DNA from 2 places in the Micromonospora carbonacea subsp. aurantiaca genome. Region 1 is predicted to be linked to the other one. Evidence: riboswitches for the same ligand, from Rfam matches in the RefSeq annotation. Region 1 holds a riboswitch; the other holds the start of a gene.

Region 1 (5,195 bases):
ATCCGGCCCCTGGAGGGGCCGTTCCCTTCCAAGATCCGCAGGGGGTGGGGCGGGGGGTGGGGTCACAGGTCGGGCCTTCCCTCGTCGGGGGTGGAGGGCAGGGCGTGGAAGCGGCGGGGGATGCGGCCCGCCCCGGCCGCCAGGCGGCCCGCCTCGACCGCGTACCGCATCGCGGTGGCCATCGCGACCGGGTCGGCGGCCCGGGTGACGGCGCTGGCCAGCAGCACGGCGTCGCAGCCCAGCTCCATGGCGAGCGCCGCGTCGGACGCGGTGCCGATCCCCGCGTCGAGGATCACCGGCACGTCGACGCCCTGCCGGATCAGGCGGATGTGGTGCGGGTTGTTCACGCCCAGGCCGGAGCCGATCGGCGCGCCCGCCGGCATCACCGCCGCGCAGCCGACGTCGGCGAGCCGCCGGGCCAGGATCGGGTCGTCCGACGTGTACGGCAGCACGGTGAACCCGTCCGCGACCAGGATCTCGGCGGCGCGCAGCAGCTCCACCCCGTCGGGCAGCAGCGTGCGCTCGTCGCCGATCACCTCCAGCTTCACCCAGTCCGTGTCGAACGCCTCGCGGGCCAGGTGGGCCACCTTCACCGCCTCCCCGGCCGTGTAGCAGCCGGCCGTGTTCGGCAGCAGCCGCACCCCGCACCGCTCCAGCAGCTCCAGCAGCCCGCCGCCCATGGCGGGGGCGGTGTCGACGCGGCGCAGCGCGAGCGTCACCAGCTCGGTGCCGGACGCCCGGATCGCCTGCTCCAGCGCGTGCAGGCTGGCCGCGCCGCCGGTGCCGAGGATCAGCCGGGACCCGAACGTCACGCCGCCCAGCTCGAACACGGAACCCTCGTGGGACATGCCGTCACCCGCCCTGGGCGGCGCTGAGCACCTCGACGTGGTCGCCGTCGCGCAGCGGGGTCCCCGGCCAGCCGCCGCGCGGCACGACCTCGCCGTTGACCGCGACGGCGAGGCCGCGCCGCTGATCGGTGACCAGGCCGACCAGGTCGGCCACGGTCGCTCCGGCGGGCAGGGTACGCCCGGTGCCGTTCACCGTCAGTTCCATGTGGGTGCTCCTCCTCGGATGCGTTCTCGGCCCGCCACCGGTGACGGGACGCGCCGGGCCGGACGCGATCGGTCGGGTCGACGGCGGTCAGCCGGACCGGCGTTGGCCGGCGAACCGCTCGGGGGTGAAGGGGGCGAGCAGCGGGTCCACCGCCGGGGAGCCCGGCTGCCCGGTGACGATCAGGTCGGTGACGAGGTCGGCGGTGACCGGGGTGAGCACGATGCCGTGCCGGTGGTGGCCGGTGGCGGCGAGCACGCCGGGCCGGCCGGGCAGCGGCCCGATGACCGGCCTGTTGTCGGGGGTGCCGGGGCGCAGCCCGGCGGTCGCCTCGACCAGGTCGTACTCGGCCAGCTCGGGGACGAGATCCACGGCGGCGCGGAGCAGCCGCAGCACCGCCCCGGCGGTGACGTCGGTGTCGGCGCGTTCCTCGACGGTCGCGCCGACCACCACCTCCCCGCTGGAGCGGGGCACCAGGTAGACGGGTTCGCCGTCGGCGTACCCCCGGACGACGTGCCGGAAGCCCGGCGGGCCGCCGTCGGGCGCACGCAGCCGCAGGATCTGGCCCTTGACCGGGCGGACCGGCAGCCCGGTGAGCGCGGCGGTCCCGCAGCCGGCCGCGACGACGGTGACCCGGGCGTCGAGGTCGGACAGCGACCGCACCCCGCCGGCGACGAGGGTCGCGCCGGCCCGCCCGGCGGCGGTGCGCAGCGCCGTGACCAGCCGCCGGGGGTCGACCTGGTGGTCGCCGGGGGCGATCGCGCCGCCGCGTACCCGGGTGGCGAGCGCTGGTTCGCGGTCGCGCAGCTCCGACGGGCGCAGCGGGCTGATGGGCAGCCCCAGGTCCCGCTGGTACGACCACAGCCGCCGTGCCTCGGCGAGGTCGTCGCCGGTGAGCCCGACGACGAGGGTGCCCTCGGTGCGGTACCCGAGGTCGACGCCGCTGGCGGCGGTCAGCTCGGCGGCGAACGCGGGCCAGCGGGCGGCCGAGGCGACCAGCAGCGCGGTCAACTCCCGTTCGCCGAAGTAGGACTCGGCGACCGGCGACAGCATCCCGGCGGCGACGTGGGACGCGCCCGACCCGGGGGCCGGGTCGTGCACGGTGACGCGCAGCCCGCGCGCCGCGCACCGCCACGCCACGGCCAGCCCGACGGCCCCGCCCCCCACCACCGCCACGTCGGTAAGGAAGGGCCCCCTGTTAACGCCTTCTGCATAGGAAGGGCCCCTTCCTAACCCCTCGACGTGGGCTGGCACCTCGGCGTGGGCCGACCCGTCGGCGTGGGCTGACACCTCGGCGCGGGCTAGCACGTCAGCGCCCCGAGCAGCTCGGCGGTGGCGCGCGCCGGATCGGCGGCGGCGGAGAGCGCCCCGACCACCGCTACCCCGTACGCCCCGGCGGCGCGCAGCGCCGGGACACCGGAGGCGGTCACCCCGCCGATGGCGATCACCGGCACCGCCACGGCCCCGGCCACGGCGCGTACCCCGGCGGGGCCGATCGGGTCCGGCAGCCCCGCCTTGGTGTCGGTGGCGTGGCAGGGGCCGACGCCGAGGTAGCTGGCCCCGCCGGCCACCGCCTCGGCGGCCGGTCCCGGTGACCGGGCGGTCGCGCCGAGCACCGCGGTGGGGCCGAGGATCCGGCGGGCCGCCGGGACGGGCAGGTCGTCCGCGCCGACGTGGCCGCCGGCGGCGCCGACCGCGAGCGCCACGTGCAGCCGGTCGTTGACCAGGCACGTCGCCCCGTACGGGGCGCACAGGGCGACCGCCCGCCGGGCGAGGTCGTACGCCTCGCGGTCGGTGGCGTCGTCGGTGACCCGGACCTGGACGACCAACTCGGCGCGGGCCACCGGCAGGGCGGCGCGCAGCACGGCGAGGGGGTCGCGCCCCGGCCGGGTGTCGGTGATCAGATGCAGTCGCCCAAGGGACGGCACGGCAACTCTCCTCCCTGCGCCGGCATTACCCGGATCAGGTTCGACGGTCGGGGGCTCCAGCCCCCCTCTCAGCCCGGTACACCGGGCTCCCGTGGGTTACGTCCGTGTCACCGTACGACGAATCGGCTGATCCGCCAAGGGATCCGACCGGTGGTCCAGACCACGGTCAGCCGGCCGGCGAGCCGCTTCTCCCCATTCCTCCGCATGCGCCGGATAGGTCGATCGCCGATACCGAATCGTTACACGCCGACGCCTTGCCGGAAACGAGTCCAGCGGCGCTAATTTGTTCAACCGATCGACATATTTCGGCGCGTGGCCTCGGCGTGGCCCGCACCGACCTACCGGTGAGCGGCCCTGGCGTGGTCGTCCACCCCGATCCGACCGGTGGACGGCCCTGGCGTGACCGCCCACCGACCACCGGCACGCGACCCCCTCGCGTGCCGGTCCGACCGGCGCGGGCCCAGGCCCGCGCCGACGTTACAGGTGCCCGGGTCCTGGTCTGACCCGGCACCCGCACCGACCGGGGACGGTCTGCGGCGAAGTCGTCCCCGAGCCCACCACTGTCCAGCTCGGACAAAAGGAGCATGGAGTGTCTCCATCCCGCCGCCGCCGCATACCTCGCGGCATCCTCAGTTCCTCACTTCTCAGCCTGTCCCTCGTCGCCACCGGCCTGGTCGCCGGCACCCCCGCCCAGGCGGCACCGGCCGCCGCGCAGGCGGCGCCCCTGGCGGCGGCCCCCGTGGCGGCCGCCGCCACGGACCCGTTCTCGGTGCTCGTCTTCTCCAAGACCGCCGCCTTCCGGCACGACGCGATCCCGGCCGGCATCGCCGCGATCCAGAAGCTCGGGACCGACAACGGCTTCACCGTCGACACGACCGAGGACGGCGCCGCGTTCAACGACGCCAACCTCGCGAAGTACCAGGCCGTGATCTGGCTGTCGACCACCGGTGACGTCCTGACCGCCGACCAGCAGGCCGCGTTCGAGCGCTACATCCAGGCCGGCGGCGGCTACGCCGGCGTCCACGCCGCGTCGGACACCGAGTACGACTGGCCCTGGTACGGCAAGCTGGTCGGCGCGTACTTCTCCAACCACCCGGCCAACCAGCAGGCCACCGTCAAGGTCGAGGACCACGCCCACCCGTCCACGGCCACGCTGCCGGACAAGTGGTCCCGGTTCGACGAGTGGTACAACTTCCGGACCAACCCGCGCGCCAACGTGCACGTCCTGGCCAGCCTGGACGAGAAGTCCTACACCCCGGGCACCGGCGCGATGGGCGCCGACCACCCCACCGCCTGGTGCCAGGACTACGACGGCGGCCGGGCCTGGTACACCGGCGGCGGCCACACCCAGCAGTCGTACCAGGAGCCCGAGTTCCTGGCCCACCTGCTCGGCGGCATCCGCACCGCCGCGGGCGTGGAGAAGGCCGACTGCGGCGCCTCGAAGACCTCGAACTTCGACAAGGTGACGCTGGACAGCAACACCAACAACCCGATGGAGCTGGACATCGCTCCGGACGGTCGGGTGTTCTACGCCGAGCGTGACGGCCGGGTGCAGATCATCAAGCCGGACACCGGCAACACGGTCACCGCGACCAAGCTGGACGTCTTCACCGGCAACGAGGACGGCCTGCTCGGCCTCCGCCTCGACCCGGACTTCGCCACCAACAAGTGGATCTACCTGTACTACGCGCCGGCCGGTGGCGGCCCCCGCAACTACCTGTCCCGGTTCACCGTCAACGGTGACGCCATCGACAAGGCCACCGAGAAGGTCGTCCTCCAGGTCGACACCCAGCGCAACACCTGCTGCCACGCCGGCGGCAGCATGACCTTCGACTCGAAGGGCAACCTGTACCTGGCCACCGGTGACAACACCAACCCGTTCGAGTCGAGCGCCTTCACGCCGATCGACGAGCGGGCCGGCCGGCAGGACTACGACGCGCAGCGCAGCGCCGGCAACACCAACGACCTGCGCGGCAAGGTGATCCGGATCCACCCGGAGGACGACGGCACCTACACGATCCCCACGGGGAACCTGTTCGCGCCGGGCACCGCGAAGACCCGCCCCGAGATCTTCGGCATGGGCTTCCGTAACCCGTTCCGGATCGGCGTCGACCAGAAGACCGACACCCTCTACGTCGCCGACTACGGACCGGACGCCAACTCGGCCAACCCGGACCGCGGCCCCGAGGGCCTGGTGGAGTGGAACATCGTCGCCAC
Region 2 (5,195 bases), 650 kb from region 1:
GGTCGGGTCGGTGGTGGCGAAGACCATCACCCCGGGCAGCGCCACCGCGAGCATGCGCAGGGCCAGCCCGAGCGCGGTCAGCAGCACCCCGCTGGTGACCGCCACCGGCCCCGCCTCGACCAGCGTCCGGCCGGTGCGCTCGGCGGCGAACAGGACCAGGGTCACCACGATGCCGGCAGCGCTGAGCAGCAGCGGCGCGGCCCGCCGGGCGAGCACCCCGTAGCGGATGCCGAACAGCGGCAGCACGGCCAGCTCCACGCCGATGGCGACGGCCGGCGCCACCGGGTCCAGGGTGGCGAGCAGGGCGAACGAGAAGACCAGCGCGGCGGCGACCTTCGCCACGGGGTTGCGCCGGGCCAGCGGGGCCCCGGGCGCGGCGACCGGCTCGATGCTGATCACGCGACCACCGCCCCCCGGCGGCCGGTGCCGTGGCCGGTGCCGGTCACGCCGCCACCGCCGCCGGGTCGCGGGTGAGGGTGAGCCGCCGGTCGGCCAGGGCCGCCACGAAGTCCGCGTCGTGGGTGACGGCGACGACGCCGTGCCCGTCGTCACGCAGCTCGGCGAACAGGTCCACCAGCTCCAGCCAGGTGCGCCGGTCCTGGCCGAAGGTGGGCTCGTCGCAGACCAGCAGGCGGGGCGCGGTGGCCAGGGCCGTCGCCACGCTCAGCCGCCGCGCCTCCCCACCCGAGAGGGTGTACGGGTTCGCGCGCGCCAGCCGCGCCAGGCGCAGCCGGTCCAGCAGCCCGTCCACGGTGGCCCGGACGGCGGCCTCGCCGTGGCCGGTGCGGCGCGGGCCGAGGGCCAGCTCGTCGTAGACCGTCCCGGTGACGAACTGGTGCTCCGGGTCCTGGAACACCGACCCGATCCGGCGGGCCAGGGCGGGTGCCCGCCAGCGGTGCGGCGCGGTGGCGGCGTCCCGCCCGGCCAGTTCCCGGGTCGCCGCCACCCGCCCGACCCCGGGGCGCAGCAGGCCGCCCAGCAGCAGCGCCAGCGTCGACTTGCCCACCCCGTTCGGGCCGAGGACGGCGAGCGCCTCGCCGGCGCGTACCGCCAGGTCGGTCGGGGCGAGGCGGGGCGGCAGGGCGGCCCGGTCGGCGGTGAGCAGCGCCTCGCCGGGGGCGGCGGCGGCCCGCCGGGGCGGCACCGTCCGGCCGGGCACCCAGACCCCCTCGGCGGCGAGCGCGTCGCCGTGGGCGGCGAAGACGGCCTCCGGCGGCCCGTCGGCGCGCACGCCGCCGCCCGGCTCCAGCACCACCACCCGGTCGACCAGCGGCAGCGCCTCGGCGACCCGGTGCTCGACCAGGACCAGCGCGGTGTCGGCGGTGACGGCGTCGGCCACGGCCCGGCGGACCAGCGCCGCCCCGGCCGGGTCGAGGTTGGCGGTCGGCTCGTCGAGCAGCAGCAGCCCCGGCCGCAGGGCGAGCGCCCCGGCCAGCGCGAGCCGCTGCTGTTCGCCGCCGGAGAGGGCGGCGGTCGGGCGGTCCCGGTGGTAGGGGAAGCCGACCCGGCGCAGCGCCTCGTCCACCCGGGGCCAGATCTCACCGGCGGGCACGCCCCGGTTCTCCAGCCCGAACGCGACGTCGTCGCCGCAGCGGGCCATCACGAGCTGGCTCTCCGGGTCCTGGAAGACGATGCCGACCCGGTCCCGGTCGGCGCGGGGGTCGACGCCGTCGACCTCGACGACGCCCTCCTGCTCGCCCGAGTCGGCGGAGAGCAGCCCGGCCAGCGCGGCCAGCAGCGTGCTCTTGCCGGCCCCGGAGGGCCCCAGCAGCAGCACCCGCTCGCCGGCCCCGACGCTCAGGTCGACCCCGCGCACGGCCCAGGCCCGCCGCCCGGCGTGCCGCCACCCGAACCCCCGCACCACCACCCGCGCCGTCACCCGTCCCCCTCCCCGGTCGGCATGTGGAACGATCGCGCTAGATCGGGGTGCGGGTGCGGGCGGCGGGGAAGCGGTCCAGGACGCCCGTGGTGAGCAGGGCGCGCAGGAGGGACCACGCGCCCGCGCCCGCGATGACCGTGGCGCTGACCACGGTGAGCAGGGCGTACGGGAGGCGGTAGCCGGTCAGGTCGTACTCGGCGTTCCACACGAAGAAGTCGAACAGGGCGGCGCCGACGCCGGTGAGCGCCCCGGCGAGCAGCGCGGTCGGCAGCCGGAACGAGCGGTAGCGGAACGCGGCGAACGCCAGCTCCGCGCCGAGGCCCTGGACCATGCCCTGCGGGATCACCGTGCCGGCCCACTGGCTGCCCAGCAGGGCGGACAGGACGGCGGCGACGGTCTCGCAGTACAGGGCCGCGCCCGGCTTGCGGATCACCAGGCCGCCGAGCACGGCCGGCATCAGCCAGACGCCGTAGAGCAGGGTCTGCGCGGGCGGGAAGAACGCGAACGCCCCCTCGGTGGCGCTCCAGACCAGGCCCCAGGCCCAGAAGATGACGCCGAAGGCGACGGCGATCACCGAGGCGACCACGATGTCGATCGTGCGCCAGCGGTTGCTGTCGGTGTGGTTCATGGTGGCTCCCAGTCCTTGACGAACCAGGAGAAGACGCACGCCGCGCCCGGTGGCACCGGACGTCGACGCGGCTGGAGGTCGACCGAACTCCCTGCGCTGGCATTACCCAGATCAGGTTCGAGGGTCTGCGGGCGGTGCCCGCACTCTCAGCGCTGTGCGCTCCCCTGTCGGATGTGAAGTTGTCTTCCCGACGCTAACACCCGGGAAGATCACCGGGCAAAGTGATCTTTCCGCAGCTCACGAGGGAGGATCCCGGAACCCGGTCACCGCCGTCCCGGCGTCGTCCGTCGACCCGGCCCGCCGGGCGCGATAGTGTCGCGCCGCCGGACCTCACCCGCCTCCAGGGAGCAGACCGTGGCGTCGACGACCGACAGCTCCGCGCCGCCCGCCGGCCCCGACGGGCGGGCCCCGGCGACGGGGCCGGGCGGCGGGGACCGTCCGGACGTACCGGAGCGGGAGGCGGCGTCGGGCGGGCCGCGACGGTCGGTCGGCGGCCGGATCGGCTCGGTCGAGGTGCTGGCCGCGCTGCTGGTCCTGCTCATCGTGTTCCGCGCGCCGCTGGCCGGTGCGCTGTCCGCGCCCCGGTTGCAGACCTGGACGACGGTCTTCGTCTCGGTGCTGGTGCAGGCCGTGCCCTTCCTCGTCTTCGGGGTGCTGCTCTCGGCGGTGATCGCGGTCTTCGTGCCGCGTTCGTTCTGGGCCCGGGCGCTGCCCCGGCACCCGGCCCTCGCGGTGCCGGTGGCCAGCGCCGCCGGGGTGGTGCTGCCCGGCTGCGAGTGCGGTTCGGTGCCGATCGCCGGGTCGCTGATCCGGCGCGGCGTCACCCCGGCGGCGGCCCTGGCGTTCCTGCTCGCCGCCCCGGCGGTCAACCCGGTCGTGCTCGCCGCCACCGCCGTCGCCTTCCCCGGCGCTCCGGAGATGGTGCTCGGCCGGGCGGTCGCCAGCCTGGTCGTCGCCATGGTCATGGGGTGGCTCTGGCTGCGGCTCGGCCGCGCCGACTGGATCCGGCTGCCGCGCCGGCCCGAGCTCGACGGCGCGTCGCGCGGCGCGGCCTTCTGGGCGGCCGTGCGGCACGACATCGTGCACGCCGGGGGCTTCCTGGTCGTCGGCGCGATGGCCGCCGCCAGCATCAACGTGCTGGTGCCGGAGCGCTGGTTGCAGACCCTCGCCGACTCCCCGGTGCTGTCGGTGCTCGCCCTGGCCGTGCTCGCCGTGCTGCTGTCCATCTGCTCGGAGGCCGACGCCTTCGTCGCGGCGTCGCTGTCGCAGTTCTCCCTCACCTCCCGGCTCGTCTTCCTGGTGGTCGGGCCGATGGTCGACCTCAAGCTGATCTCGATGCAGGCCGGCGTCTTCGGCCGCCGGTTCGCGGTCCGGTTCGCCCCGGCGACGTTCGTGGTCGCCGTCGGCGTGGCCGGCCTCGCCGGGGCGGTGCTGCTGTGAACCGGCAGGCGCAGGCCGTCGTCCTGCTGCTGCTCGGCGGCGCGGTGGTCCGGGCCAGCGTCACCGACCTCTACCTGCGCTACGTCAAGGAGGGGCTGCGGCCGTTCCTGATCGCCGCCGGGCTCGTGCTGGTCGCCGCCGCGGTCATGACCCTGTGGTACGACCTGCGCCCCGCCCCGCGCGGCGACGCCCACCCGGCCGACGACGACGGGCCCGGGGCCGGGCCCGGCGGGCACCCGGCCGACGACGACGGGCACGGGCACGGCCACCACGGGCCGCGCGTCGGCTGGCTGCTCCTGCTGCCCGTGCTCGGGCTGCTGCTGGTCGCCCCGCCGGCCCTCGGCTCGTACGCGGTGGGCCGGTCCGGCACCGCGCTCGCCGGCCAGCAGCAGTCGGACTACCCGCCGCTGCCGCCGGGCGACCCGGCCCCGGTCACCGTCCTCGACTACGCCTCCCGCGCCCTGTTCGAGCGGGGCGCGTCGATCGGCGAGCGGCGGGTCCGGCTCACCGGGTTCGTCGCGCCCGGCCCCGACGGGCAGCCGATCCTGGCCCGCATGGTGCTCTCCTGCTGCGCCGCCGACGGCCGCCCCGTCAAGCTGGGGATGACCGGCGACGTGCCCCAGGGGCTGCCGCCCGACACCTGGGTCGAGGTCACCGGCCGCTACAGCGACCGGGTCGGGCGGGACCCGGTCAACGACGCCGAGATCCCCTACCTCGCCGTGGAGTCCTGGCGGGAGGTGCCCGCCCCGCGGAACCAGTACGAGTGACCGGCCCCGCCCTGGGTAGGCTGCCGATCATGCGGATCGGTGCGCGAGGGCTGACGTTCGAGGTGCGCACGGGCGGGCCGGTCGACGGCGAGCCGGTGCTGCTGCTGCACGGCTTCCCCCAGCACAGCGGCGAGTGGGACGAGGTCACCCCGGCGCTGCACGCCGATGGGCTGCGCACGTACGCGCTCGACCAGCGCGGCTACTCGCCCGACGCCCGGCCGGCGGAGGTCGAGGCGTACCGCATCCCGGAGCTGGTCGCCGACGCGGCGGCGGTGCTCGACGCGCTGGGCGTCGACGCGGCCCACGTGGTCGGGCACGACTGGGGCGCGATCGTCGCCTGGGGGCTGGCCGCCGCCCACCCCGACCGGGTGCGCACCCTCACCGCCGTGTCGGTCCCGCACCCCGCCGCGATGGCGCACGCCCTGGCCACCGACGCCCGGCAGAAGGCCCGCTCGTCGTACATGGCGTTGTTCCGCAGGCC

What was found. Region 1 has a riboswitch for thiamine pyrophosphate ahead of HDA31_RS02430 (thiamine phosphate synthase). Riboswitches for the same ligand answer to the same signal wherever they lie in the genome.
Region 2: it holds a riboswitch for thiamine pyrophosphate, as region 1 does, so the genes downstream of both, HDA31_RS05370 (ECF transporter S component) here and HDA31_RS02430 (thiamine phosphate synthase) in region 1, are expected to answer to the same signal.

What each region holds. Positions count from the first base shown of each region.
Region 1 covers NZ_JACHMZ010000001.1:520,506-525,700, reverse strand. The annotation lists gene HDA31_RS02445 (thiazole synthase) at 63-848, opposite strand; gene thiS (sulfur carrier protein ThiS) at 853-1,053, opposite strand; gene thiO (glycine oxidase ThiO) at 1,141-2,226, opposite strand; gene HDA31_RS02430 (thiamine phosphate synthase) at 2,352-2,978, opposite strand; TPP riboswitch at 2,973-3,081, opposite strand; gene HDA31_RS02425 (ThuA domain-containing protein) at 3,568-5,195, shown strand, end outside.
Region 2 covers NZ_JACHMZ010000001.1:1,168,589-1,173,783, forward strand. The annotation lists gene HDA31_RS05360 (energy-coupling factor transporter transmembrane component T family protein) at 1-399, opposite strand, end outside; gene HDA31_RS05365 (ABC transporter ATP-binding protein) at 443-1,879, opposite strand; gene HDA31_RS05370 (ECF transporter S component) at 1,917-2,507, opposite strand; TPP riboswitch at 2,578-2,683, opposite strand; gene HDA31_RS05375 (permease) at 3,006-3,947, shown strand; gene HDA31_RS05380 (TIGR03943 family putative permease subunit) at 3,944-4,714, shown strand; gene HDA31_RS05385 (alpha/beta fold hydrolase) at 4,744-5,195, shown strand, end outside.